3 regions of the Paucibacter hankyongi genome follow, and region 2 is predicted to be linked to each of the others. Evidence: predicted binding sites of a transcription regulator. Region 2 holds the regulator's gene; each other region holds the start of a gene.
What was found. The regulator FNR, encoded in region 2, switches genes on or off when oxygen is low (the NO sensors DNR and NnrR bind a similar motif). The targets are predictions, from matches to a motif close to TTGATNNNNATCAA.
Positions count from the first base shown of each region.

Region 1 (8,192 bases), on a different contig from region 2:
CTGGCCGATGCGCACAGCTGGCGCGGCCTGGCCAGCCTGGCTGCTGCTCTGCCGGGCCTGCTGTTGTTGGGCCTTGCCTTGGGGCTGCTGCGCCGCTGCGCCCGCCCCGGCGCGCGTCACTCGCTGCATGCCTGGGGCATCGCCGCCGGCCTTACCTGGATAGGCTTGTGCCAACTGCTGGCGGCGCTGGCCTTGCTGATCAATCAGCCGCTAGGGCTGCAGGTCGCGCACCGCCTCGGTTTGTGGCTGGGTGTTGGCGCGATCTTTTTGCTGGCTATGCAGCGGTTGACGCCCTTTGTGCATGAGCAGGGCAAGCGCGCGCCAGGCTTGCTGACAGGCCTGCTGCTGAGCCTGCTGCTGCGTTGCGGACTGGACCTGGCTGCGTTGTTCGCCTGGCCGTTGCCCGCACCGGTCCGCCTGCTGGCGGCAGGCGCGCTGGCCTTGCTCGCCGCCCTGGTTTTTCGTGATGCGCTGCGGCCCGAACTGGCCGCAGCGCGGCGCACCCCGCTGGTCGCTCAGCTCTATATGGGCTACCTCTGGCTGGGCCTGAGCTTGCTACTGGAAGCGCTGGCGCAACTGGCAGCGTGGGCGGGCCGACCGGGTCTGCTGGGCATGGCTGCGCTACATGCGCTGAGTCTCGGGTTTATGGGCACGACGCTCTTGGCCATGGTCAGCCGTGTCAGTGCCGTACAGCATGGGCGCAGCGTAGCCGTCGATGCGGGCTTGTGGCTGATGCAGGCCTTGTTGCAATTGTTGACGCTGGGTCGCTTGGCCGCAGCGCTGGCTGTTTCGGCTGGGCTGCAGGCCTTGACTCCGGTGGTGCAGGCCGCCGCACTCGGCTTCGCGCTGCTGGCCCTGGCCTGGGCGCTGCGGTATGGGCCTTGGCTCTTGCTCGGGCGCGGGCGGGCCAAATGATGTTCTTGATGAAGACGCAAACAAGGAGTGACTCCTGATGACTGATGATCCACAAGCGCTGCGCGAGCAACTGCTGCATGCGCTGCGCGGCGTGGCCGATCCCGAGATCGGCGAGAACATCGTCGACCTCGGCTTGGTCGAGTCGCTTGTGCTGGGGCCGCAACTGGCCTCGCTGCTGCTGATCCCGACCAGCGCCACCTGCCCGATGGCCGACCAGATCATGGACGAGGCCGGCTGCGCGATCGAACGCCTGCTGCCTCAGGATTGGCGTGTCGAGGTCGATATGGACTGGTCCATTGTCTGGACGCCTCAGCGCATGGCCCCCGCCCTGCGCGCCCGATTGGGCTGGGTCGACGGGCCGTTGCCGTGAGGGCGCGGCAGCCTCAGGCCCTGCCACGGTATTGGCTGCTGCTTTGCCTGCTGCTGGCTTTGTCGAATCTGCTGGCTGGTCTGTTCGGCGGCCTGCAACGCCTCGGCACCATCAGCACCGATCTGGGGGGGCAAGCCCTGGGGGGCCATGGCGTTTTCATGATGGCAGGCTTCTTCGCCAGCTTGATCAGCCTGGAGCGCGCGGTGGCTCTGCGCCGGGGCGTCTGGGTACCGCTGTGCTCAGGCGCGGCAGGCCTGCTGGCCGCGCTGGGTCTGTGGACTTGGGCGGCCTGGGCTTGGGTGCTGGCGGCCCTGGGGCTGCTCGGCCTGTATCTGTGGGCGGCGCGTTATCGTGCGGTCTCGTTGCCGCTCGCCGTCGAGGCCAGCGGGGCCGTCGCCCTGCTGTGGGCGGCGCTGGCTTTTGCCTTGGGTGAGGCGGGCCAAGCGCGCTGGGGCTGGAGCTTGTTCCTGGTGCTGACTATTGTGGGTGAGCGGCGCGAGTTGATGCGTTTGCGCCCGCTGCCGCATTGGGCCGCGCAGGTTTTTCTGTGGGCCTGGGGCCTGTTGCTTGGCGTGGCCCTGTTGATGGGGCCGCAACCCGAGTTGGCGGCCCGCCTGGGCTGGTCGGTGCTCGGTTTGCTGGCTCTGTGGCTCTTGCGCTTCGACCTGGCCAGGCTGCAATGGCGCATGCCCGGCTGGGCGGGTCATACGGCGATCTGCCTGTTGTTGGGCTATGTCTGGCTGCTGGCAGCGGCGCTGGCGGGCCTGCTGGGCCAGGGGCATGCCGGCGGTGTGGCTTGGCATTTGCTGTGGCTGGGCTTTGTCTTCGCCATGGTGTTCGGCCATGCCCCGCTGATGTTGCCGGCCTTGGCTGGCCTGTCGCCGCGTCACAGCCGCTGGGCACTGCTGCCCTTGGGCGTGATGGGGCTCAGCTTGCTGCTGCGCACGCTGGCGTGGCTGAGCGGTCACCCGGGCCTGCTGAGCCTGGCCGGCGTCGGCCATGCGCTGTCCTTGCTGCTGTTCGGCTTAACCATGGTGTGGCTGGTCAAAACGGGAGCAAATCGACGCTCCTAGACCTGCGCGCCTTGGCGCGCGCCCAGCGCAGCCAGTCGCTCGGGCGCAAGAAAACGCAGCTCACGATGGTGCATTTCAATCAGGCCTTGCTGCTGGAACTGACGCAAGGTCCGCGACAAGGTTTCCGGGGTCACGCCCAATTGGGCCGCCAGATCGCGTTTGAGCAGGCCCAGATTCAGGCAGTCGCCCTCGCCCTTGAGTTTGAGTTGCTTCAACAACCACTCAGCCAGACGGGTAGGGAAGTCCTGCGTGCTCATGGCTTGGCGCGATGCCATCGCCTCGCAGGCCATGTGCCCCAGGCTGTCGGTGAGCAGGGTCAGCAGCAGCGGATGGACTAGGCATAGGCTCAGCACCGCGCGTGCCGGGAATTCATGCGCCAGCACCGGCGTTATCGCCAAGGCGGTTTCAGGGTAGGGGGCGCGTGGCCAGGCACTGGCAAGGTCTATCCATTGCCCGCCCTGTAAAGATCGCCCCTGTCGCCAGGTGTTTTTGGCATCTCGCCGTCCCAGGCTCAACTTGCCGCGCACCAGCAGCCACAGGCTGGCGTCTGCATTGCCGACGCCGTCCTTGAACAGCAGTCCGCGTTGGCGGATACGGTGGCTGCGGCCTAAAAATGCCATAGCGTGCAGCGCGTCGCCATCATCGGCCAAACCTGGCCAAGCCTGCTGCAAGGCCTGTGCCAGCGAGGCCGGAGCGAAAGTCCTGGAAAGCGGCGATACACCGCCCTTGTCCAGGTCCAGATTCAAGTGGGTCGGCAGGCCTTGAACTGAACTTGGCTTGGGCTGCGTTTGGGTGCTTGGGGTCATGCGTAATGTCTCCTAGAGACTGAGCCAGGGCAGCGTCGATGCCGCTTGTGCGGACCGGCGCGCGAGGGGCAAGCGCCCCGATGTTTCGCGAGCGCCTAGTTGACCACCGATGGCAGGTGCAAGGCCTTGAACAGGGACAAGAAGGGCCCGTGCTGCTAGCCTTTTGGCGGTTCCAAATTGCCGGGTTTTCGTTTGTTTGATTCACGTCAAAAAATGTGACCAGGGTCAAGCCGCCATTCAGCTGCGGCGCAAGGCCAGGCCAGGCAAAGCTTTTTTGAGCTCGGCCAGCAGTGCCGCAGCCGGGTAGTTATCTGCCACCGGCGGCAGCGGCCTTGCGCAGCCCTCGGGCCGGGCGATCTGCAGCGCCCAGTGCGGGATGCCGGCGCGCTGGAGCTGAGTCGCCATCGCTTGCAGTGCCGTGTCATCGTGCAGCAGCGGATGCACGGTGCTACGGCACTCGAAGGCGATGCCTGCCCCGCTCAACAGCGTCAGGCTGGCCCGCACGGCCGCAGCGGCACGCTGGGCGGCTGCGGCGCTGCGCAGGCCGGTAATTCGGCCCAACAGCGCCGCGTCGTCCAGCGGCGCCTTGATGTCCAAACCGACCCAGTCCAGCAGAGGCAGCAGTGGTGGCAGACGCTGTGGCAGCATGCCGGCCGTGTGCAGGCCGATCTTGAAGCCGAGCGCCCTGGTGTCGGCCAGCGCCTGAGGCAGCGCCGGGTCGAGCGTCGCCTCGCCGCCGCTGAAGACCACGGCGTCCAGCAAGCCGATGCGGCGCTGCAACCAGGCGAGCAAGTCCGGCCAGCTCAGACCTGCGGCGCTGCGCCGCTGCATATCGGGGTTATGGCAATAGCCGCAGCGCCACGGGCAGCCGGCGATGAAGACCACGGCCGCGAGCTGGCCGGGGTAGTCCACGCTGCTGAACGGGGTCAGGCCGGCCACGCCCAGCGCTGCAGGGCTCACCGGCAAAGCGTCAGTGGCACCCGCGGCTGACCGGCTTGCCCCAGTTCGCCTTCCTGAAAATGCAAGCGCTGCTGGAACTCGCCCTGCTTGCCAGTATTGAAGGAGGCGACGGGGCGGTGGTAGCCCATCACGCGGGTCCAGACTTCGCATCGCTGGCGTTCGTCTTCGCGCAGCAGGGGCTGGCCGTCGATCGGGCTTGGCTTGAGTCGGGTGAGCTTGTTCATGCTTGAGGTCTTTCTTTCAGTGAGTAGGGACAGGGGAAGCTGATTCCAAGGGCTTGGCGCTCTGACTCTTGCGCGCCAGCGCCTCGGCATCGCAGCGCGGGCAGAACTCGTGTTTGCCGCTCAAATAGCCATGCGTGGGGCAGATCGAGAAGGTCGGCGTGATGGTGATGTAAGGCAGCTTGAAGCGCGAGAGCGAGCGCCGCACCAGCTCACGGCAGGCGCTAGCGCTGCTCAGCGCCTCGTTCATATACAGATGCAGCACGGTGCCGCCGGTGTATTTGCGCTGCAGCTCGTCTTGGCGCTCCAGCGCCTCGAATGGGTCGTCGGTGAAGCCGACCGGCAGCTGCGAGCTGTTGGTGTAGTAGGGCTGCTCCAGCGTGCCGGCCTGCAGGATGGCGGGGTAGCGTTTTTTGTCTTCCTTGGCGAAGCGGTAGGTCGTGCCTTCAGCCGGCGTGGCCTCCAGGTTGTAGAGGTGGCCGGTCTGTTCCTGGAACTCGACCATGCGCGCGCGCACATGGTCGAGCAGGCGCAGCGCCAGCGCGTGGCCGGCGGGCGTGGTGATGTCGTCCGCGTCGGCGCTGAAGTTGCGGATCATCTCGTTGATGCCGTTCACGCCCAGCGTCGAGAAATGGTTGCGCAAGGTGCCCAGATAGCGCTTGGTGTAGGGGAACAATCCCTCGTCGATCAGGCGCTGGATCAGCTTGCGCTTGATCTCCAGGCTGTCGCGGCCCAAGTCCAGCAACTGATCCAGCCGGGCCAGCAGGCCGGCCTCGTCACCGGCATGCAGATGGCCCAAGCGAGCGCAGTTGATGGTGACAACGCCCAGCGAGCCGGTCTGCTCGGCCGAGCCGAACAGGCCGTTGCCACGCTTGAGCAGCTCGCGCAGGTCCAGCTGCAGGCGGCAGCACATCGAGCGCACCATATTCGGGGTCAGCTCGGAGTTGAGAAAGTTCTGGAAGTAGGGCAGGCCGTAACGCGCGGTCATCTCGAACAATGCCTCGGCATTGGCGCTGTGCCAGTCGAAATCCTTGGTGATGTTGTAGGTCGGAATCGGGAAGGTGAAGGCCCGGCCCTTGGCGTCGCCGGCCATCATCACGTCGATATAGGCGCGGTTGATCAGGTCCATCTCGGCCTGCAGCTCGCCGTAGCAAAAGCCCATCTCGCGCCCGGCGATCTGCGGCACCTGCTCGCGCAGATCATCCGGGCAGGTCCAGTCGAAGGTCAGGTTGGTGAAAGGCGTCTGCGTGCCCCAGCGCGACGGCACATTGAGGTTGTAGACCAGCTCCTGCATGCACTGGCGAACCTGCGCGTAGCCGAGGCCGTCTTTGCGCACATAGGGCGCCAGATAGGTGTCGAAGCTGCTGAAGGCCTGGGCACCGGCCCATTCGTTTTGCAGCGTGCCGAGGAAGTTGACGATCTGGCCGACCGCGCTGGACAGGTGCTGGGGTGGGCCCGACTCGACCTTGCCGGCGACGCCGTTGAGCCCCTCGTTCAGCAGCGTGCGCAGCGACCAGCCGGCGCAGTAGCCGCTCAGCATGTCGAGGTCATGGATGTGCAAGTCGGCCGCGCGGTGGGCCTGGCCGACCTCAGGCGGGTAGACCTGGTCCAACCAGTAATTGGCCACCACCTTGCCCGAGACGTTGAGGATCAGGCCACCCAGACTCCAACCCTGGTTGGCATTGGCCTTGATGCGCCAATCGCGCTGCTGCAGGTACTCGTCCATGGTGTCTTGCACATCGACCAGGGTCTGGCGTGCGCCGCGCAATTTGGCGTGCTGCTCGCGGTAGACCACATAGCCGCGCAAGGTGCTGCGTAGGCCGGCCTCGAACAAGGCCTGCTCGACGGCGTCCTGGATCTGCTCCACATTCAGCGCTGCCTGAACTGCGTCAGCTGGTTGTGCGGCCAAGGCGGCACACTGCGCCCACAGCTTGGGCAGCACCGCCTGCTCGCACAAGCGCTGAGCGGCGGGCAGATCCAACTCGGCGCTGGCGGCCCCGGCAGCGGCCAAGGCCTGCGCGATCTTGCTCGCATCGAAGGCCACCAGGCGGCCGCAGCGTTTGCTGATTTGCATGAACGAAAACTCCATATTTAGTGTTGTGCGGCAGAATATTCACTAGCGGCAGTGTCTGCAAGCAATAGCTGGCGGCGCTGAGCAAAGCTTGACCCAACCCAATGAGCTGGGTCAAGCGAGCCCGCGGGCGCTGCCCTTGATGTCGCTCAAAACCAAGGCCCTTGGCATTGGGCAAGATGGCGGACATGACTGCTGATGCCGCTATTTTTGTCACTGAGCCTGCCCAAAGTGCCAGCGCTAACGCTGCAACTCAACTGCCCCTGGTCTACAGCTGTTCGGGCTGCTCTGATGCAGCACAGCTGGCCAACCATCTGGCGGTGCGCCTGGACCGCGCCGGCGTGGCGGAGATGTCATGCATCGCCGGCGTCGGTGGCGGCGTGCCAAATCTGGTGCGCAAGGCGCGTGAGGCCGCCGCGACGGGGCGACCCATCATCGCGCTGGACGGCTGTGTGCTGGCCTGCTGCCGAGCCTGCCTGGGTCAGCAGCAAATTGAGCCCAGCCGCCATGTCCGCCTGCACGAGATGGGTGTGCGTAAGCGCTACCACATGGCCTTCGATGCCGAACAGGCGGATCGCTTGTTTGCCGAATTGGCAAGCGAGTTGACGGCGCAAGTCGAGGTCTCTTGAGGCCAAGAAAATGCAGGCGCCGCGCGCCGCGAGCCGCGCCTGCGGACTGGTGTCAGTCCGCGGTCTTGCCCGCTACATCCGGCATCGACAATCGTTTGACGGCCGCCACGAAGCGGCGCAAGGTGGGCGAAATTGCGCCCGGTGCCAGCCGAATATCCAAGAGCTGGAAGCGCCCGCGCTCGGCATGAGCAAGTGCCAAGGCCTGCACCAGTTCGGCGATGGTGTCCACCCGATAGCCCTTGCCGCCCATCCCGGCCGCCATGGACGCAAAGTCCCATTCGCCGCGGTCATGGAAGTGGCTCTCGGGTTGAAAGGTACGCAGCATCTCCCAGCTGGCGTTGTTGAACAGCAAGACGATAGGGTCACAGTTCAAAGCCCGGGCATTGCCAAGCTCCCACCCTGTCATCTGAAACGCACCGTCGCCGACCAGCACCAAGGGCCGACACCCGGTGGCCACCTGCAGGCCCAGACCGGCCGGCACACCGTAGCCCATGGTGGCGTAGTAGCCGGGGGCCAGCAAATCGGTCGGCAGCAGATCCAGCGCGGTGAACAGGCAGTCGCCGACGTCGCAGGCCACCGGCATGGGACCGTGTAGCCGCATCAGTTGGTTGAGCGCGGCGGCAATGGCGGCGGGGCAGAGCGCCTGCTGCGCCTCGGCTGCCTGCAAGTCGCGCGGCTCCATTTCGGGAGGATTCGGGGCTTGCGCCGGCTGGTTGCGCTCGGGCGTGGGTGACAAGCGCGACAGCAAGGCCTTCACCAGGTCGGCGATCGGGATGCCCTGATAGACATGGTGCCCCATCTCGACCTGCCCCTGCCAGACTCGGATCGCGTGGCGGAAGTCGATGCGCTGGGACGATACGGCGAAATTGCTGTCACTGACAATCGCTCCCAGCAAGAGCAAGCCGTCTGAAGACTCCACCTGTTCGCTCAGCGCGGGATCGCCGGCCAGACCCAGATAGGTACCCAGCGTCGGGCAGTCGGTTTGGCTGAGCAGGCCTCGGCCCATCAGGGTCGTGGCCAAGGGGATGCCCAGACGGCGGGCCAACTCGGCGACCTTGTCTTCGATGCCGTAGCGCCTGATTTCGACGCCCACCAAGATAAAGGGGCGCTGAGCTCGGCGCAAGCGCTCCAAGAGTTCGTCGGCACA
Region 1 is NZ_JBBHJX010000012.1:108,122-116,313, forward strand. It holds gene WG899_RS16755 (NnrS family protein) at 1-915, shown strand, start outside; gene WG899_RS16760 (metal-sulfur cluster assembly factor) at 953-1,285, shown strand; gene WG899_RS16765 (DUF8744 domain-containing protein) at 1,282-2,358, shown strand; gene WG899_RS16770 (Crp/Fnr family transcriptional regulator) at 2,355-3,164, opposite strand; gene WG899_RS16775 (anaerobic ribonucleoside-triphosphate reductase activating protein) at 3,402-4,124, opposite strand; gene nrdD (anaerobic ribonucleoside-triphosphate reductase) at 4,121-4,348, opposite strand; gene WG899_RS16785 (ribonucleoside triphosphate reductase) at 4,365-6,419, opposite strand; gene WG899_RS16790 (putative zinc-binding protein) at 6,605-7,045, shown strand; gene ipdC (indolepyruvate/phenylpyruvate decarboxylase) at 7,098-8,192, opposite strand, start outside.
Region 1: WG899_RS16790 (putative zinc-binding protein) is a predicted target of FNR. The motif match lies at 6,556-6,569, and genes of this name have one in related genera.

Region 2 (8,192 bases):
GTGCTCGGCACCGCTCTGAAGTAAGCACGAGGAGCAAGCAATGGATATCAATGCTTTGAGAATCGCAGTGACCGTGCTGTCGCTGCTGGTGTTCCTTGCAATCGTGGCCTGGGCATACTCCGGTCGCAACAAGGCACGCTTCGATGAATTGGCAGGCATGGCGCTGCAAGATGAAGCCGATGGGAGGCCTCAATGAGTGATTTTTTCTCTGATGGTTGGTCCTTGTTCGTGGCCGGTGTCACGATCCTGGGTCTGGTGTTTTGTATTGTTCTGCTGCTGATCGCGGCGCGTCACCGCGTCATGGCCAGCGACAACAGTACGGGCCATGTCTGGGACGAAGACCTGCGCGAGATGAACAACCCGCTGCCGCGTTGGTGGGCGATTTTGTTCGTGCTGACGGTGGTGTTTTCCGGCGTCTATCTGGCCATGTATCCCGGCCTGGGTTCGAACAAAGGCTCGCTGGCCTGGAGCAGCACGGGCCAATATGACGCCGAGCAAAAGGCGGCTCATGAGGCCATGACCAAGGTCTATGCCGATTTCCAAGGCAAGACGGCCGAGCAGCTGACGCAGATGCCACCCGCGATGGCGATCGGTGAGCGTTTGTTCGCCAATAACTGCGCCGGTTGCCACGGTTCAGACGCCAAGGGCAGCAAGGGTTTCCCGAACCTGACCGACGGTGACTGGCTGTATGGCGGTGAGCCTGAAACCATCGTCAAGACCATCACCGAAGGTCGCAATGGCGTGATGCCTCCGATGGCTGCAGCAGTGGGTGGCCCGGAAGATGTCAAGAACGTGGCCAACTATGTGCTGAGCCTGTCGGGCAGCGCACATAACGCCATCGCCGCACAGCTGGGTAAATCCAAGTTTGGCGCTTGCGCAGCCTGCCACGGCGCGGACGGCAAGGGCAACCAGGCCTTGGGCGCGCCCAACCTGACCGACAAGATCTGGCTGCACGGCTGGGGCGAAGAGGCCGTGATCAATATGATCAACAACGGCAAGAACAATATGATGCCGGCCCACGGCACCCGCTTGAGCGCCGAGCAGATCAATGTTTTGGGTGCTTATGTGTGGGGCTTGTCGCGCGGTGCTTCGTCGACGACGGCGCAGGCTCGTTGAGGTTGATGGCTGTTGAATGACTGATATTGCGTCGAAGCAGCGCGGTACCGCCGCGCTGTCCAAACCCGGTCCCGATGGCGATGCGGTGATCGAAATCGTGTCGCTTTATGCGGCACAGAAGAAAATCTATCCGCGCGCCGTCAGCGGCCTTTTCGCCAGCTGGCGTTGGGGCTTGGTTTGGTTCACGCAGCTGTTGTTTTACGGCCTGCCCTGGCTGGATTGGAATTCGCGCCAAGCGGTGCTGTTCGATCTGGCCAGCCGCCGTTTCTATATCTTCGGCTTGGTCCTGTATCCGCAGGACTTCATTTACCTGACGGGCCTGCTGCTGATCTCAGCCTACGGTCTGTTCTTGTTTACCGCCGTGGCTGGGCGGCTCTGGTGTGGGTTTGCCTGTCCGCAGACGGTCTACACCGAGATTTATATGTGGATCGAGAAACAGTTTGAAGGCGACCGTCAGGCTCGCATCAAGCTGGACAACGGTCCCTGGAATTTCAACAAACTCTGGCGCAAGAGTGGCAAGCAGTTCACTTGGATCGCGCTGGGTTTGTGGACTGGTTTCAGCTTCGTCGGCTACTTCACGCCGATCAAGCAACTTTGGGCCGAGGCCTTCACCTTGGGCTTTGGGCCCTGGGAATGGTTCTGGGTCCTGTTCTACGGTTTTGCCACCTACGGCAATGCAGGCTATATGCGTGAGCAGGTCTGCAAATACATGTGTCCTTATGCGCGCTTTCAAAGCGCCATGTTCGACAAGGACACCTTGATCATCAGCTACGACGCTGAACGCGGTGAACCGCGTGGTTCGCGTAGCAAAAAAGCCAGTGCAGATGAGATCAAAGCCCAGGGCCTGGGCTCCTGCATTGACTGCACCTTGTGTGTCCAGGTGTGCCCGACCGGTATCGACATCCGCAAGGGCCTGCAGTATGAGTGCATTGGCTGTGCGGCTTGTGTCGACGTCTGTGATGGCGTGATGGACAAGATGAATTACCCGCGCGGTCTGATTCGGTATGACACGCAAAATGGCCTGGCCCAACACCTGAGCAAGGCGCAGAAACTGCGTCGCATGTTCCGCCCGCGGGTGGTTTTGTACAGCGTGGTGTTGGTGGTTCTGTGCTCGGCTTTGCTCGGCAGTTTGTTGTTCTTGCGCAGCCCGGTGAAGCTCGATGTGGTGCGGGATCGCGGCGTGATGGCGCGTCTGGTGGAGGATGGCTATATCGAGAATCTGTACCGCCTGCAGGTCATGAACGCCTCCGAGCAGGTTCGCAGTTACACCATCACGGTCAGTGGCATGGAGCAACTCGCCCTGGCCAAGCCAGTTGAAATGACGGTGCAGCCCGCGGAAGCGCGTTGGGTCTCGGTGGCGCTGCGGGTGCCGCCCGAGGTGGCCGCCAAGGCCGGTACCGGCGCCCATGCCATCAAGTTCCAATTGAATGGCGCCGAAGTGGCGGGCTCTGTCTCGAAGGCGGGGCTGGCCTTGGAAGAAAAATCAACCTTTGTGGTGCCGCGCTAAGCTGGCGGTGCTAAGTTAATGAATCGCGGCGACGGAGACAAATGATCATGAGTACGCAAGACAAGAGCACGCAGACCTTGGCTGCTTCGGAAGGCCGCAAGTCCAAGTCCTGGTGGCGTGAGCCGATGATGTGGCTGGTGGTGGGTGGACCGAGCCTGGTGGTGGTGGCCAGTTTTGCCACCTTGAGCCTGGCCCTGAGTCATCCCGATCCGGTTCTGCAGGAGCAGGTGGTCAGCAGCAAGGCCAGCGGTACCAAGGCCATGTTGCCCGCGCGTGAGGCTCGCAACCACGCCGCCACAGGTGGGCAATGAATTCGCCGATCGGCTCTCCCTCCGCCGATCTGCCTGAGGCGCAAGGCGACGGTAGCAGCCGTCTGAGCCGCATGGCCATGGCGGTGATCTGGCCATCTTTCCTGATGGCGGGGGTGGTGGAGGCCTTGGTGTTTGCCGTGGTCGACCCGAGCGATCTGACCTGGTTTGGCGGGGCGCCAATGGACTTGCCTAGGCAAGCCATCTATACCTTGAGTTTCCTGCTGTTCTGGCTGGTCATTGGGCTGAGCTCCAGCCTGAGCTTGCTGCTGGCTGACCTGCCGAATCAGCCCGAGAACCCGCATCCGCGGGCTTGGCCGCGTTGAACCTAGCGTCTAGGTTTGCAGCAGGAGGCGAGCGAACAGTTTTGCGCGAGCGCAGGGGGGGGCAGGGCGTACGGGGGGCAGGGCGCCGTGACCGGCTTTCCTCCCCCAGCACAGACCTCGGCCTAGTTTGGTTCAGCAGGCTGTACTGTTGACCAGCTTTTGCAGGCCCGCTTGATCCAGGATGCGCAGATGACGCTGCTTCACTTCCAGCAGCCCTTCATCCTGGAACTTAGAGAAGGTGCGGCTGACGGTCTCCAGCTTCAAGCCCAGATAGCTACCAATCTCTTCGCGCGTCATGCGCAGCACCAGCGCTGCGGAGGAGAATCCGCGTGCCTGCAGGCGTTGCGTCAGGTTCAGCAAAAACGCGGCCAGACGCTCCTCGGCCCGCATGCTGCCCAGCAGCAACATCACGCCGTGGTCACGCACGATTTCGCGGCTCATGATCTTGTGGAACTGACGCTGCAGGTCGGTGAACTCGCGTGACAGCTCTTCCAACTGTTCGTAGGGAATCACGCAGACCGAAGAGTCCTCCAGGGCCACCGCGTCGCAGCTGTGGCGGTCGGTGCTGATCCCGTCCAGGCCCAGCAGTTCACCGGCCATCTGGAAGCCGGTCACCTGATCGCGGCCGTCTTCGGAGGCAACACAGGTTTTGAAAAAGCCGGTGCGCACTGCGTACAAAGATTGAAAACTGTCGCCACTGCGAAACAGGGTGTCACCGCGGCTGACTTGGCGGCGGGTGGCGACCAGTTTGTCGAGTTGAGCCAAATCATCCGAATGCAGGCCCACGGGCAGGCACAGTTCGCGCAAATTGCAGCTCGAACAGGCAACCTTCAGGGGTTCGATCTTGATCGGTAGCGTGGCGTTCATCATGGGCCTTGTTTCGATCCGGCTGGCGTGCCGGCTGACGGCTTCGTCGTGGCGTGAGCGCTCCGACGAGTCCTTGGAGAGTTGCGAAGTTTTGACGGGCATGAGCATGATGTACCTCAAACGTTGCCGCATTGTTGGTGCGAACAAGCGTGGGAAGCTTGATCCTGATCAAGTCGGGTGGCCAAAGCCTTGGCACAGTGTGCGCCATGGTACAGAACATTCAAGCCGCCCCCGCTTCGACCTCTTCGACGGCCACCCCTAATATCAACGAGGATCTGTTGCGTCGGTTCGACGTGTCCGGCCCGCGTTACACCTCTTACCCCACCGCCGATCGATTTGTGGAGGCCTTCACGGCCACCCAGTATGAGCAGGCGCTTGCGCAGCGGGCCAGTGGCTCGCTGGTGGGTGGGGCTTCGCCCTTGTCGCTGTACCTGCACATTCCTTTTTGTGAGTCGGTTTGTTATTACTGCGCCTGCAACAAGGTCATCACCAAGCATCATGACAAGGCCGCCGAGTACCTCGAAGCCCTGATCATCGAGATGGACCTGACGCTGGCTCATCTGGGTCGCGGTGCTTCGGTGTCTCAACTGCATCTGGGTGGCGGTTCGCCGACTTTTTTGAGCGATGCCGAGTTGACCCTGCTGATGCAGGCGCTGCGCGAGCGCTTCAAGGTGGCGCCGGGGGCCGAGGTGTCGATCGAGGTTGATCCGCGCACCGTCACGAACGAGCGACTGCGCCACTTGCGTGAACTCGGCTTCAATCGCCTCAGCTTCGGCGTGCAGGATTTCGATGCCGATGTGCAAAAGGCGGTGCACCGAATTCAAAGTTACGAAAGCGTCGAGGCCTTGATGCGCGCCTCGCGCGAGTTGGGCTTTGAGTCCACCAATGTGGACTTGATCTACGGTCTGCCATTGCAAACGCCGGAGTCTTTTGCGCGCACGATTGCGCAGGTGGGGGCCTTGAAGCCGGATCGGATCGCGCTCTATGGCTATGCCCACTTGCCGCAACGCTTCAAGCCGCAGCGCCGGATTGATTCGACGCAGTTGCCGCCGGCCGCAGACAAGGTGGCGATGCTGGCTGGAGCCATTGCGGGCTTCGAGACCCATGGCTACAGCTATATCGGCATGGATCACTTTGCGCTGTCGACCGATTCGCTGGCCGTGGCCAAGCGCCAGGGCCGTTTGCACCGGAATTTCCAGGGCTACAGCACGCAGTCCGATTGTGATTTGGTCGCGCTGGGCGTGTCGGCCATTGGCCGTGTCGGCGCCTGCTACAGCCAAAACGCCAAGACTTTGGATGAGTATTACGACGCCTTGCGCCAGGGGCAATTGCCGGTCAATCGCGGCCTTGCCTTGACCCGTGACGATATCGTGCGTCGTGCCGTCATCATGGCCTTGATGTGCCAAGGGCGGCTCGAGTTCGAGTCGATTTCCTTGGCGCATCTGGTCGACGTCAAAGACTACTTCAGGCCCGAGTTGGAACGCATGGCGGAGCTGGCCGAACAGGGCTTGGTCACCATTGAGCCCGATGCGATCCAAGTCACGCCGATGGGTTGGTACTTTGTGCGCGCGGTAGCCATGGTGTTTGACCGTTATCTGCAAGCCGACCGGAGCCGCGAGCGATTCTCTAGAATCATCTGATGCTTGATGTCGCACTCGCCGGCTCGGCCCTGATGATGGGCCTGGCCGGCACACCTCATTGTTTGGCCATGTGCGGCGCCTCCTGCGCCGCGGCCGGTGGGCGAGCGCCCTATGCTTTTCAATTCGGGCGTCTGTTGGGTTACAGCCTTGCCGGCGCACTAGCGGCCGGCAGCATGCAGGTCTTGAGTCAGTTGGGTCAGTCCACGGCCCTGTTGCGGCCGCTGTGGGTTTTGGTTCAGGTGGCGGCTTTTCTGTTGGGCATGGCCCTGTTGTTGCGCGGGCGCCAACCTGCGTGGCTTGAGCGCCTGGGGCAAGATGTCTCTCGGCAAGTTGAAGTGCCGGTAAGTGAGCTGCGGCGTGGTGGGGTCAGCATGGCAGGGTCTCGGCGCGTCGCGGTCGCTGGCATGGTCGGAATGGCTTGGGTGGCCTGGCCTTGCGGCCTCTTGCACTCGGCCCTGTTGCTCTCTGCTTTGGCATCTGGCCCCGTCCAAGGCGGTTTGGTGATGTCTGCTTTTGCCTTGACTTCCGGCGCCGGACTGGCTTTGGGGCCCTGGTTGTTGAGTCGTCTGCGCCGGGGCGGCACTGACGGCGCCAGTGCTGTGCGCCTGTCGGTGCGACTCGGGGGACTGGGCTTGGCCTTGGGCTCGGGCTGGGCCTTGGGCCACGGTGTATGGGCTCAGGTGGTCGCGGTATGCGGACAGTGGGCCTGATTCGCGCCACGTGTTTTTCTAAGACTTATATAAGACTTGAGTTCGCGGAGGGCGCCGCTGACTTAGAATCAGCGCCCTAATCGTTCCACTCCTTGGGCCAGAAGATGGCCGATCTGGAAACCACATGACAACAACGCAGCCGACCATCATCTACACCCTGACCGACGAGGCCCCGCTGCTGGCGACGGCGTCGTTCCTGCCCATCGTGCAGGCCTTCACGGCGCCGGCAGGCGTTCGTGTCGAGACCAGCGATATTTCCGTGGCGGGCCGCATCCTGGGTCAGTTCCCGGAATTCCTGAGTGAGGAGCAGCGTCAGCCCGACCGCCTGTCCGAGTTGGGCAAGCTGACCCTGAAGCCGGAAGCCAACATCATCAAGCTGCCCAATATCAGCGCTTCGGTGGCGCAGCTGAAGGCGGCGATCAAGGAACTGCAAGGCAAGGGCTACCCGATCCCGGACTATCCGGAAAGCCCCAAGACCGACGAAGAAAAAGACATCCGCGCCCGCTACGGCAAGTGCATCGGCAGCGCGGTGAACCCGGTGCTGCGTGAAGGCAACTCCGACCGCCGCGCGCCCAAGGCCGTCAAGGAATACGCCCGCAAGAACCCGCACAGCATGGCCGATTGGAGCCAGGCTTCGCGCTCGCATGTCTCGCACATGCATGGCGGCGACTTCTATCACGGCGAAAAGTCCATGACCTTGGACCGTGCCCGCAACGTCAAGATGGAGCTGATCACCAAGAGCGGTCAGACCATCGTGCTCAAGCCCAAGGTGGCCTTGCTAGACCGCGAGGTCATCGACAGCATGTACATGAGCAAGAAGGCGCTGCTGGATTTCTATGAAAAGGAAATCGAAGACGCGCGCCAGACGGGCGTGATGTTCTCGCTGCACGTCAAGGCCACGATGATGAAGGTCTCGCACCCCATCGTCTTCGGCCACTGCGTGAAGATCTTCTACCGCGAGGCTTTCGACAAGCACGGCAAGCTGTTTGAAGAACTGGGCATCAACGTCAACAACGGCATGGTCGATCTGTACAACAAGATCGCCACGCTGCCTCAGAGCAAGCAAGACGAGATCAAGCGCGATCTGCATGCCTGCCACGAGCACCGCCCCGAGCTGGCCATGGTGGACTCGGCCAAGGGCATCACCAATTTCCATTCGCCCAACGACATCATCGTTGACGCTTCAATGCCGGCCATGATCCGCAACGGCGGCAAGATGTGGGGCGCCGATGGCCGCTTGAAGGACGTCAAGGCCGTGATGCCGGAGTCGACCTTCGCCCGCATCTATCAGGAGATGATCAACTTCTGCAAGTGGCACGGTGCCTTCGATCCCAAGACCATGGGCACGGTGCCCAATGTCGGCTTGATGGCTCAGCAGGCCGAAGAGTACGGCTCGCATGACAAGACTTTCGAGATCTCGGAAGACGGCGTGGCCAATATCACCGATCTGGACACCGGCGAAGTGCTGATGAGCCAGGACGTGGAGCAGGGCGACATCTGGCGCATGTGCCAGTGCAAGGACGCCGCCATCCGTGACTGGGTCAAGCTGGCCGTCAACCGTGCTCGCAACTCCGGCATGCCGGTGGTGTTCTGGTTGGATCAGTACCGCCCGCACGAGGCGCAGCTGATCACCAAGGTCAAGATGTACCTGCACGAGCACAACACGGCCGGCCTGGACATCCAGATCATGAGCCAAGTGCGCGCCATGCGTTACACCC
Region 2 is NZ_JBBHJX010000003.1:224,465-232,656, reverse strand. It holds gene ccoO (cytochrome-c oxidase, cbb3-type subunit II) at 1-24, shown strand, start outside; gene WG899_RS06995 (cbb3-type cytochrome oxidase subunit 3) at 41-196, shown strand; gene ccoP (cytochrome-c oxidase, cbb3-type subunit III) at 193-1,116, shown strand; gene ccoG (cytochrome c oxidase accessory protein CcoG) at 1,133-2,623, shown strand; gene WG899_RS06980 (hypothetical protein) at 2,671-2,934, shown strand; gene WG899_RS06975 (hypothetical protein) at 2,931-3,257, shown strand; gene fnr (fumarate/nitrate reduction transcriptional regulator Fnr) at 3,390-4,127, opposite strand; gene hemN (oxygen-independent coproporphyrinogen III oxidase) at 4,331-5,764, shown strand; gene WG899_RS06960 (sulfite exporter TauE/SafE family protein) at 5,764-6,474, shown strand; gene WG899_RS06955 (NADP-dependent isocitrate dehydrogenase) at 6,599-8,192, shown strand, end outside.

Region 3 (7,152 bases), on a different contig from region 2:
ACCCCGCCACCGGCAGCCAGGGCACCGCCAGTGCGAGATTTTTCGGCAGCATGGTGGCCTTCTTATTCGTTGCCATCAACGGCCATCTGCTGCTGATCAATGCCTTGATTCAGAGCTTTCATGTGTTCCCGATCGGCGATGAGCCGTTCCGCTTCTTGCGCGTGGCACAGCCGCAAACCTGGGGCGCCGAGATCTTTCGCATGGGCTTATGGATCGCCCTGCCTCTGATCACCATGCTGCTCTTCGTCAATATGGTGCTGGGGGTGATTTCGCGCGTCGCGCCGCAAATCAATGTGTTCTCGGTCGGCTTTCCGCTGACCGTCAGCATCGGACTGATTGGCATGGTGGCCACCTTGCCGCTGATGCAAACGCCCTTTATGGTCGTGCTGGAGCGGATGCTGGCGGCCTTCACTTGACGGCGGCATTGCGCCGACGATGTGGTGCCCAGGACGGGACTTGAACCCGTACGACGTTTAAGTCGGCAATTCATTCGCAGGCTAGCTTGCTATGGACACATCATACTGCCTATAAATCAATAGCTTAGCGTGATCAATGTGTCGCGTCGATCGTCGTCATTATGGACATTTCAGGATCTCATCTGTACATATCGATCTAGCGAACGAGCAGTAGCGCAAGTGAGGTACTTCAGGACCCTCGTGCATCCCAACCACGCCCCCCTGCGCAGCGGGGGCAGGGACCGGCCTTCGTCGGGCGTCACCGATGACTGCCCAGGCAAATGCACAACCCAACTTGAGCACGCTGTCTGCGTGTCTTGAACAAAGCCTGAGCTTTCTAAGCAGCCGGTCCGCTATGCGGTGCAGACCACTGGTACTCCGGCAGAGTGCGCTAGCTAGCCTTCATAGCTAACTCTAGGCTGGCAGCAGTCGATCGATTTTGGCGATCCAACAACCGCTGCGGTCAAAACCGGCCATTTAGCTTTTCGGTGGACGAATGTCTGCTGCACCCCCAGAAGCTGCCGATCGGAAAATCTGCGACGCGAGACCATCAGGGCATGAGGCGCCGGCCGATCCAGCGACAGCTTTCACAAGCTGCGAAATGGCATCAGGGCCGGTTGGCTTAAATGGCGAACGTTCTGGCGGCGGTCAACTCCGTGCCCATAGCGGGCATCCAAAGTGCCGATCTCTAAGTCAACGATGCAGCGTAAAGAGTCACTGACGACGGGCCGCTTTATGGAAGTCCAAATGCACGCCCACCTTCCACCTTCGTCCACCGAGCAGCAGCACGGTCGGCCCGTCCTTCCGCTCTTGAACCGCCATCGGGTCGACGTATCCAAGCTCCGTTGCCCCGTGTCCTGCCGACAGGACCATCGGGCTTGCGAATGCTGACAACAGGTCGAGGAAGTGGCCTCGCCCAAACAGCTTTTCGCCCTCAGGGCCCATCGACGCCAGACCGCTGCTGATGAATAGGATGCCCTTGAGCCAGCAAACCAATCGAGCAATTCATCGGGGTTGCCCACGGTCGCAGACAAACCAATCCTCTGAATCGGCTGCCTGGCGTAAGCCTCGATGCGGCTTGCCCCTCACCTACATCGTCAGCGGTGAACAGCGCCGCACCTTGCAGGCTCACTACACGCGCCGGGATCGGCGGCGCGTTCTGGTACGACAGGGTGGTGATCAGGATCAGGCCCGCAAAGCCGATGATCATCACGATCACGACAGTGCGTAGCCACCAGGCCGACAGCGGGCCGTCGTTCTCGATGACCGGTTGGGCGGCGATGCTCGCCGTCGCGATGCTCACAGCGCTTCCTTGAGCAGGGTGAGCCGGATGCTTTCGATCGCCCGCGACGGGGCAAGTCCCTTCGGACATACCTCCGTGCAATTCATGATCGAGCGGCAGCGAAACAGCCTGTAGACATCGTTCAGGTCGTCCAGCCGCTCGCGCGTCGCGCGGTCGCGGCTGTCGGCGATGAAGCGGTCAGCCTGCAACAAGCCTGCCGGACCCACGAACTTCTCGGGGTTCCACCAGGACGAAGGACACTGGCTCGTGCAGCAACCGCACAGGATGCACTCGTACAGCCCGTTCAATCGGTCGCGCTCTTGCGGCGATTGAAGCCGCTCCTTTTCGGGCGGAACTTCGTCATTGATCAGCCAGGGCTTGATGGAGGTGTACTGCGCGTAGAAGCGAGTCATGTCGACCACCAGGTCGCGGATCACTGGGAAGCTCGGTAGCGGGCGCAACACGACCGGCTCTTTCAGATCGCGCACTTGTGTGATGCACGCCAATCCGTTGCGGCCGTTGATGTTGATCGCATCAGAGCCGCAAACACCCTCGCGGCACGACTTGCGGATCGTCAACGTGTTGTCCTGCGCCTTGATGCGCAGGATGACGTCCAACAACATGTGATCGTCCGCACCGATCGGCTGGTCGAATTCCTGCATATAGGGCTTGACGTCGTATTCAGGATTGAAGCGGTAGATCGAGAATTTCATGGACGCCTTTATATGGTTGCGAAAAAGCGTCGCGCGAGGCTTTCACGCCCGACCCGGCCAGAGGATGAGAAAGATCCATGCCGCGACCCCCAGCAATGCGAGCGCGATCAACGCCAGGGCGGCGACACGGACGCCTAGCGGATTGACGTAGTCGTGCGTCACATCGCGCAGCCCGACCCAGGCATGCATTAGCAGAGCGGCAAAAAACAGCAGCGCACCGATGCAGACGGCGGGCTGGCTGACCCAAGCGCGCCAGGCGGCGTACGAAAGCGGCGGGTCGACCAGAAAGTGCACGAGCACGAATCCGAGAAACAACAGCATGAACACCGCGCTCAAGCGCTGAACCAGCCACGGCTGCAAGGCACCGAGCGGCCGCTTCATAGCACCACGCCTGCTGCCACCACCGCCATCACCGCAGCGCCGATGTTCACGCCCCAAGCGCTGCGGCGCGCCTCGGCCAGGTGCGAGCCGATGCCGATGTCCATCAGCAGATGGCGGGCACCCGCTAGCAGGTGGTGCGACAGTATCCAGATGAAGGCGACCATCGCCACCTTGAACAGTCCGGTGCCCGCGATCCGCGTCAGGCGCTCGTACGACTGCGCGCTGTCGAGCGAAAGATGCAGAACATATAAAGAATACGGGAGGCCGAGCGCCAGCACTACGCCGGTGACGCGGTGCACGATCGACGTAATCGCGCCCACCGGCATCTGGATCTGTGTGAGGTTGAAGAACACCGGACGCGCCGGAGGTTGACGGTTCATGAGGACGCTCCGGACAGCCTGAGCGCGTCGACGCGTCGCCTCAACGCTGGCACCAGGTCGTGCTCGAACCAGGGGTTGCGCTGGAACCAGGGTGTGTTGCGCGCCGAGGGATGCGGCAGCGCAAAGCAGTCCGGCGCGAACTCACGCCAGGCTTTGACCGTTTCGGTCAGCGACGTCTTGCGACGACGACCGAGAAAATGCCGTTGCGCGTGCAGCCCGATCAACAAGGTGAGTTCGATCTGCGGCAGCCGGGCGAGCAAGGGGTCGAGCCACAGGTCGGCGCATTCTCGCCGGGGTGGTAAATCTCCGCTCTGGCCGCGTCCGGGATAGCAAAGGCCCATCGGGATGATCGCGACTTGCGATGCGTCGTAAAAGCTGACGTTGCTCAAACCGGTCCAATGACGCAGGCGCTCGCCACTCGCGTCGTCCCATGGAATCCCCGAGTTGTGCACGCGGATCCCCGGGGCCTGGCCGACGATGAGGGTGCGCGCGGTGGAGCCGACTTGCAGTACCGGGCGCGGGCCGAGGGGGAGGTCGGCCTCGCACACACGACAGTTGCGTACCAAGTCGAGCAGACCGCCGAGGCTTTGATCCGGCGTAATGGTCACGACCGGGCGTTGGCGCACTGTCGCATTCACGGCTTGGCTCCTTCGAGCGCGGACTCCGCTGCAGGATAGGTCACTGTCAGACCGTCGATGTGGGCGAACGAGGTCATCGTGTGCGCTTTTCGGCCGTGCGGTCCGATGATGTCCTCGACGCGAACCCCACGCACCAGGATTGCGTCGGAAATCAGCGAGCGATGACAGCGCCTCGACCCTGCAAGCTTGACGATGTCGTCGACGTTGTCGGCAAACTCGGCGGACTGCATGTAGTCGGCATAACCCCTGAAAGACGCGTTGTGCCAAGCCATGTTCGGCGAGTCGGCGTGTGCATGGCGAAGTCCGCCGAGTCCCTCCCGGTACGAATACTCGATGCCTGCAGCAGCGAGCGATGCTGGGAGCGCGTCGAGATTGAACTGCGGGTTGTGACGCGAGCGTGGAATGGTCCTGACGTCGATCACCTCCGCGACCTCGTTCGTCCAGAGCAGCGCGATGAACTCCTCAATCGTCCGGTTCGAGTGGCCGATGGTGACGACCAGGCGTTCGGGCTTCAACGATTTGGCGGCCATTTTCATCACCTCAAGCGCCGTGGAGCAGCAGGGTGATGAGCACAGAGGAGTCCTCGATAGCGACCAGCGAATGCGACACGCCGCCCGCCAGACACTTCAGGTCGCCGGCCCGCATGACGTCTCGCGTGGTGCCGATGGAAAATTCGATGCTGCCTTCGAGGCATTGCAGCGTGAATTCGCCGACAACGTGGTGCTCGGGCATCTGCTTGCCGGCGAGAAGAATCATGCGAAACACTTCGAGATGTTGCGTCTTGAACAAGGTGGTGGTTCGCGTCGCCTTGAGCGCCTCGCCAAGCGGCTTGATGTCGATCAGCTCACCCGACAAGGCATGATGAATTGCCATTTCTGAACCCTCCTTGTCAAATTATTGCCTCACTGGTGTTGAAGTGTTTGTGCGCTACCGAACGCTGCCTCGATATACGCGCCGCGTGTTGAGAAGGCTTCAACTCTGCAGGCCTTTTTCGGGCGCCATGAGAAAGGCCCGCCGCAGCTGACAGCCCAGACCTATTCGTATGCTCGGCGAGCGACTACACGCTCAAGGTGGAGTCCCTGGGCGTTCCAAGAGCGGCAAGGTGCCGGGCAAGGCGCTGTCGCCATCAAGCGGGGTCGTAATTTGGGGTAAAGACGGCTGGCTCTTGTCATTGCCTTGTGCCTCGTTAGCTTGATGGCCGTTGTGGCAAACCAGCACAGTGCTTGACCCTTCTGAGCGCGCAAAGCCACGAAACGCCTTCCAAGTATCGCGGCTGCAAATGGCACGCTTCAAGCACGTGCGCTTGAAGCGACGGCAACGCCCCCGCCTGCGTGAACAGGGCGCGGCGGCCTTCTGATGCTCAAGTCGGCCACACCTTTCACCGGCCGGAAAAGCAAAATTCGACGCGCGCGCGCTTGACTGAACTCAAGGGAAAACATTGCGGGAGGGCAAAGCCTTCGCGGCATACGGAATCTAGACTTCAGCCCGCACCCTAGGGCACCGGCCCGGTGTTGCAAATTTGCAGCCAGAGCCCTATGACCACCCTCATCGTTCCCGATTTAGTTGCCCCCGCCGGATCCCTGCGCGCCCTCACCCAAGCCGTCGACGCCGGCGCTGACGCCGTCTACTTAGGCCTCAAAAACGCCACCAATGCCCGCAATTTTGCGGGCCTCAATTTCGACGATGCACAGGTGCGCGAAGGTGTGGCCTATGCCCACGCACGCGGCCGCCAAGTGCTGATGGCGCTGAACACCTATGCCGATGCCCGTGACGATGGCCCTTGGCGCGCCGCCGTTGACGCCGCCGCCACCTTGGGTGCCGACGCACTGATCGTGGCCGACGCCGCCGTGCTCGCCTATGCGCGCGACCACCACCCGGGCTTGCGCCTGCATCTGTCGGTGCAGGCATCGGCCACCAGCCATGTGGCCATCGAGTATTACCGCCAGCGCTATGGCATCCAGCGCGCGGTGCTGCCCCGCGTGCTGACCTTGCAGCAGATTCAGCAGGTGATCCGCAACACCGAGGTGGAGATCGAGGTGTTTGGTTTCGGCAGCCTGTGCGTGATGGTCGAGGGGCGCTGCGCCTTGTCGTCCTACGCGACCGGCCAATCGCCGAACACGGCGGGCGTGTGCTCGCCACCGGCGGCGGTGCAATGGATCGAGGGGCCGAGCGGCGTAGAGGCGCGCCTCGCCGGCGTGCTGATTGACCGGTATGGGCCGCAGGAGCCACGCGGCTACCCGACCTTGTGCAAGGGCCGCTTCAGCGTCGGCGACGCCAGCACGCCGGACTACGCGCTCGAAGAGCCGACCAGCCTGAACACCCTCGCCTTGCTTCCGCAGCTGCTGGCCAGCGGCGTGCGCGCCATCAAGATCGAAGGCCGCCAGCGCAGCCCAAGCTATGTGGCCGGCGTTACCCGCGTCTGGCGTCAAGCCTTGGACAGCCTGCGCAGCGGCGACCGCTTCAGCGTGCTGCCGGCCTGGCAGCAAGAGCTTGGACGCTGGGCCGAAGGCCAGCAAAGCACGCTGGGTGCCTTTGATCGCCCCTGGCGCTGAGCCATGAATGACAGGACAAAATTGATGCCTACTGGCCCGAATCCCCCCCGCCTCGGCCTGACCGTGGCGCCGCTCCAATATTGGTGGCCGCGCGCGCACATGTTGAACTTCTACGCCGAGCTGGCCGAGGGGCCGGCCGACTGCGTGGTGCTGGGCGAGGTCTGCTGCTCGCGCCGCAATGAATTCAGCTTGGCCGATTGGCTGGACCTGGGCCGTGATCTGCAAGCTTGCGGCAAGCACATACGTCTGGCCACCCTGCCCTTGGTGATGAGCGAGGCCGAACTGCGCGGCGTGCGCCGGATTGTCGAACAGAGTGAATTCAGTATCGAAGCCGGCGACACCAGCGCGCTGCAGGCCTGGAGCCAACGAGCGCCTGCCGACCGTCGGCCGCTGGTGCTGGGCCCGCATCTCAATCTCTACAGCGGCGGCGCTTTGCGCGAGGCCTTGCGCGAGGGGGCGGACATCAGCACCTGGGTGGCAGCGCTGGAGCTGTCGCTTGACGCCTTGTCCTTGATCAACCCGCCGAGTCACGAGCCAAGAGCCGAGCAAAGTGCCGAGCGGCGCGTCGAGACCGAGGTCTTCGGTTTCGGTCGCATGCCGCTGGCATTTTCGGCCCGCTGCTTCACGGCTCGCCACCACCGGCTCAGCAAGGACCAGTGCGAGTTCCGCTGCCGCGACGATGCCGACGGCCTGCTGCTGCGCAGCATCGAGGCACAGCCCTTTCTGGCCCTCAACGGCATCAGCACGCAAT
Region 3 is NZ_JBBHJX010000012.1:117,643-124,794, reverse strand. It holds gene fliR (flagellar biosynthetic protein FliR) at 1-416, shown strand, start outside; gene WG899_RS16845 (hypothetical protein) at 1,390-1,758, opposite strand; gene WG899_RS16840 (succinate dehydrogenase iron-sulfur subunit) at 1,755-2,450, opposite strand; gene sdhD (succinate dehydrogenase, hydrophobic membrane anchor protein) at 2,493-2,831, opposite strand; gene sdhC (succinate dehydrogenase, cytochrome b556 subunit) at 2,828-3,211, opposite strand; gene WG899_RS16825 (uracil-DNA glycosylase family protein) at 3,208-3,849, opposite strand; gene WG899_RS16820 (DUF488 domain-containing protein) at 3,846-4,385, opposite strand; gene WG899_RS16815 (cupin domain-containing protein) at 4,390-4,722, opposite strand; gene ubiU (ubiquinone anaerobic biosynthesis protein UbiU) at 5,385-6,401, shown strand; gene WG899_RS16805 (U32 family peptidase) at 6,426-7,152, shown strand, end outside.
Region 3: ubiU (ubiquinone anaerobic biosynthesis protein UbiU) is a predicted target of FNR. The motif match lies at 5,265-5,278, and genes of this name have one in related genera.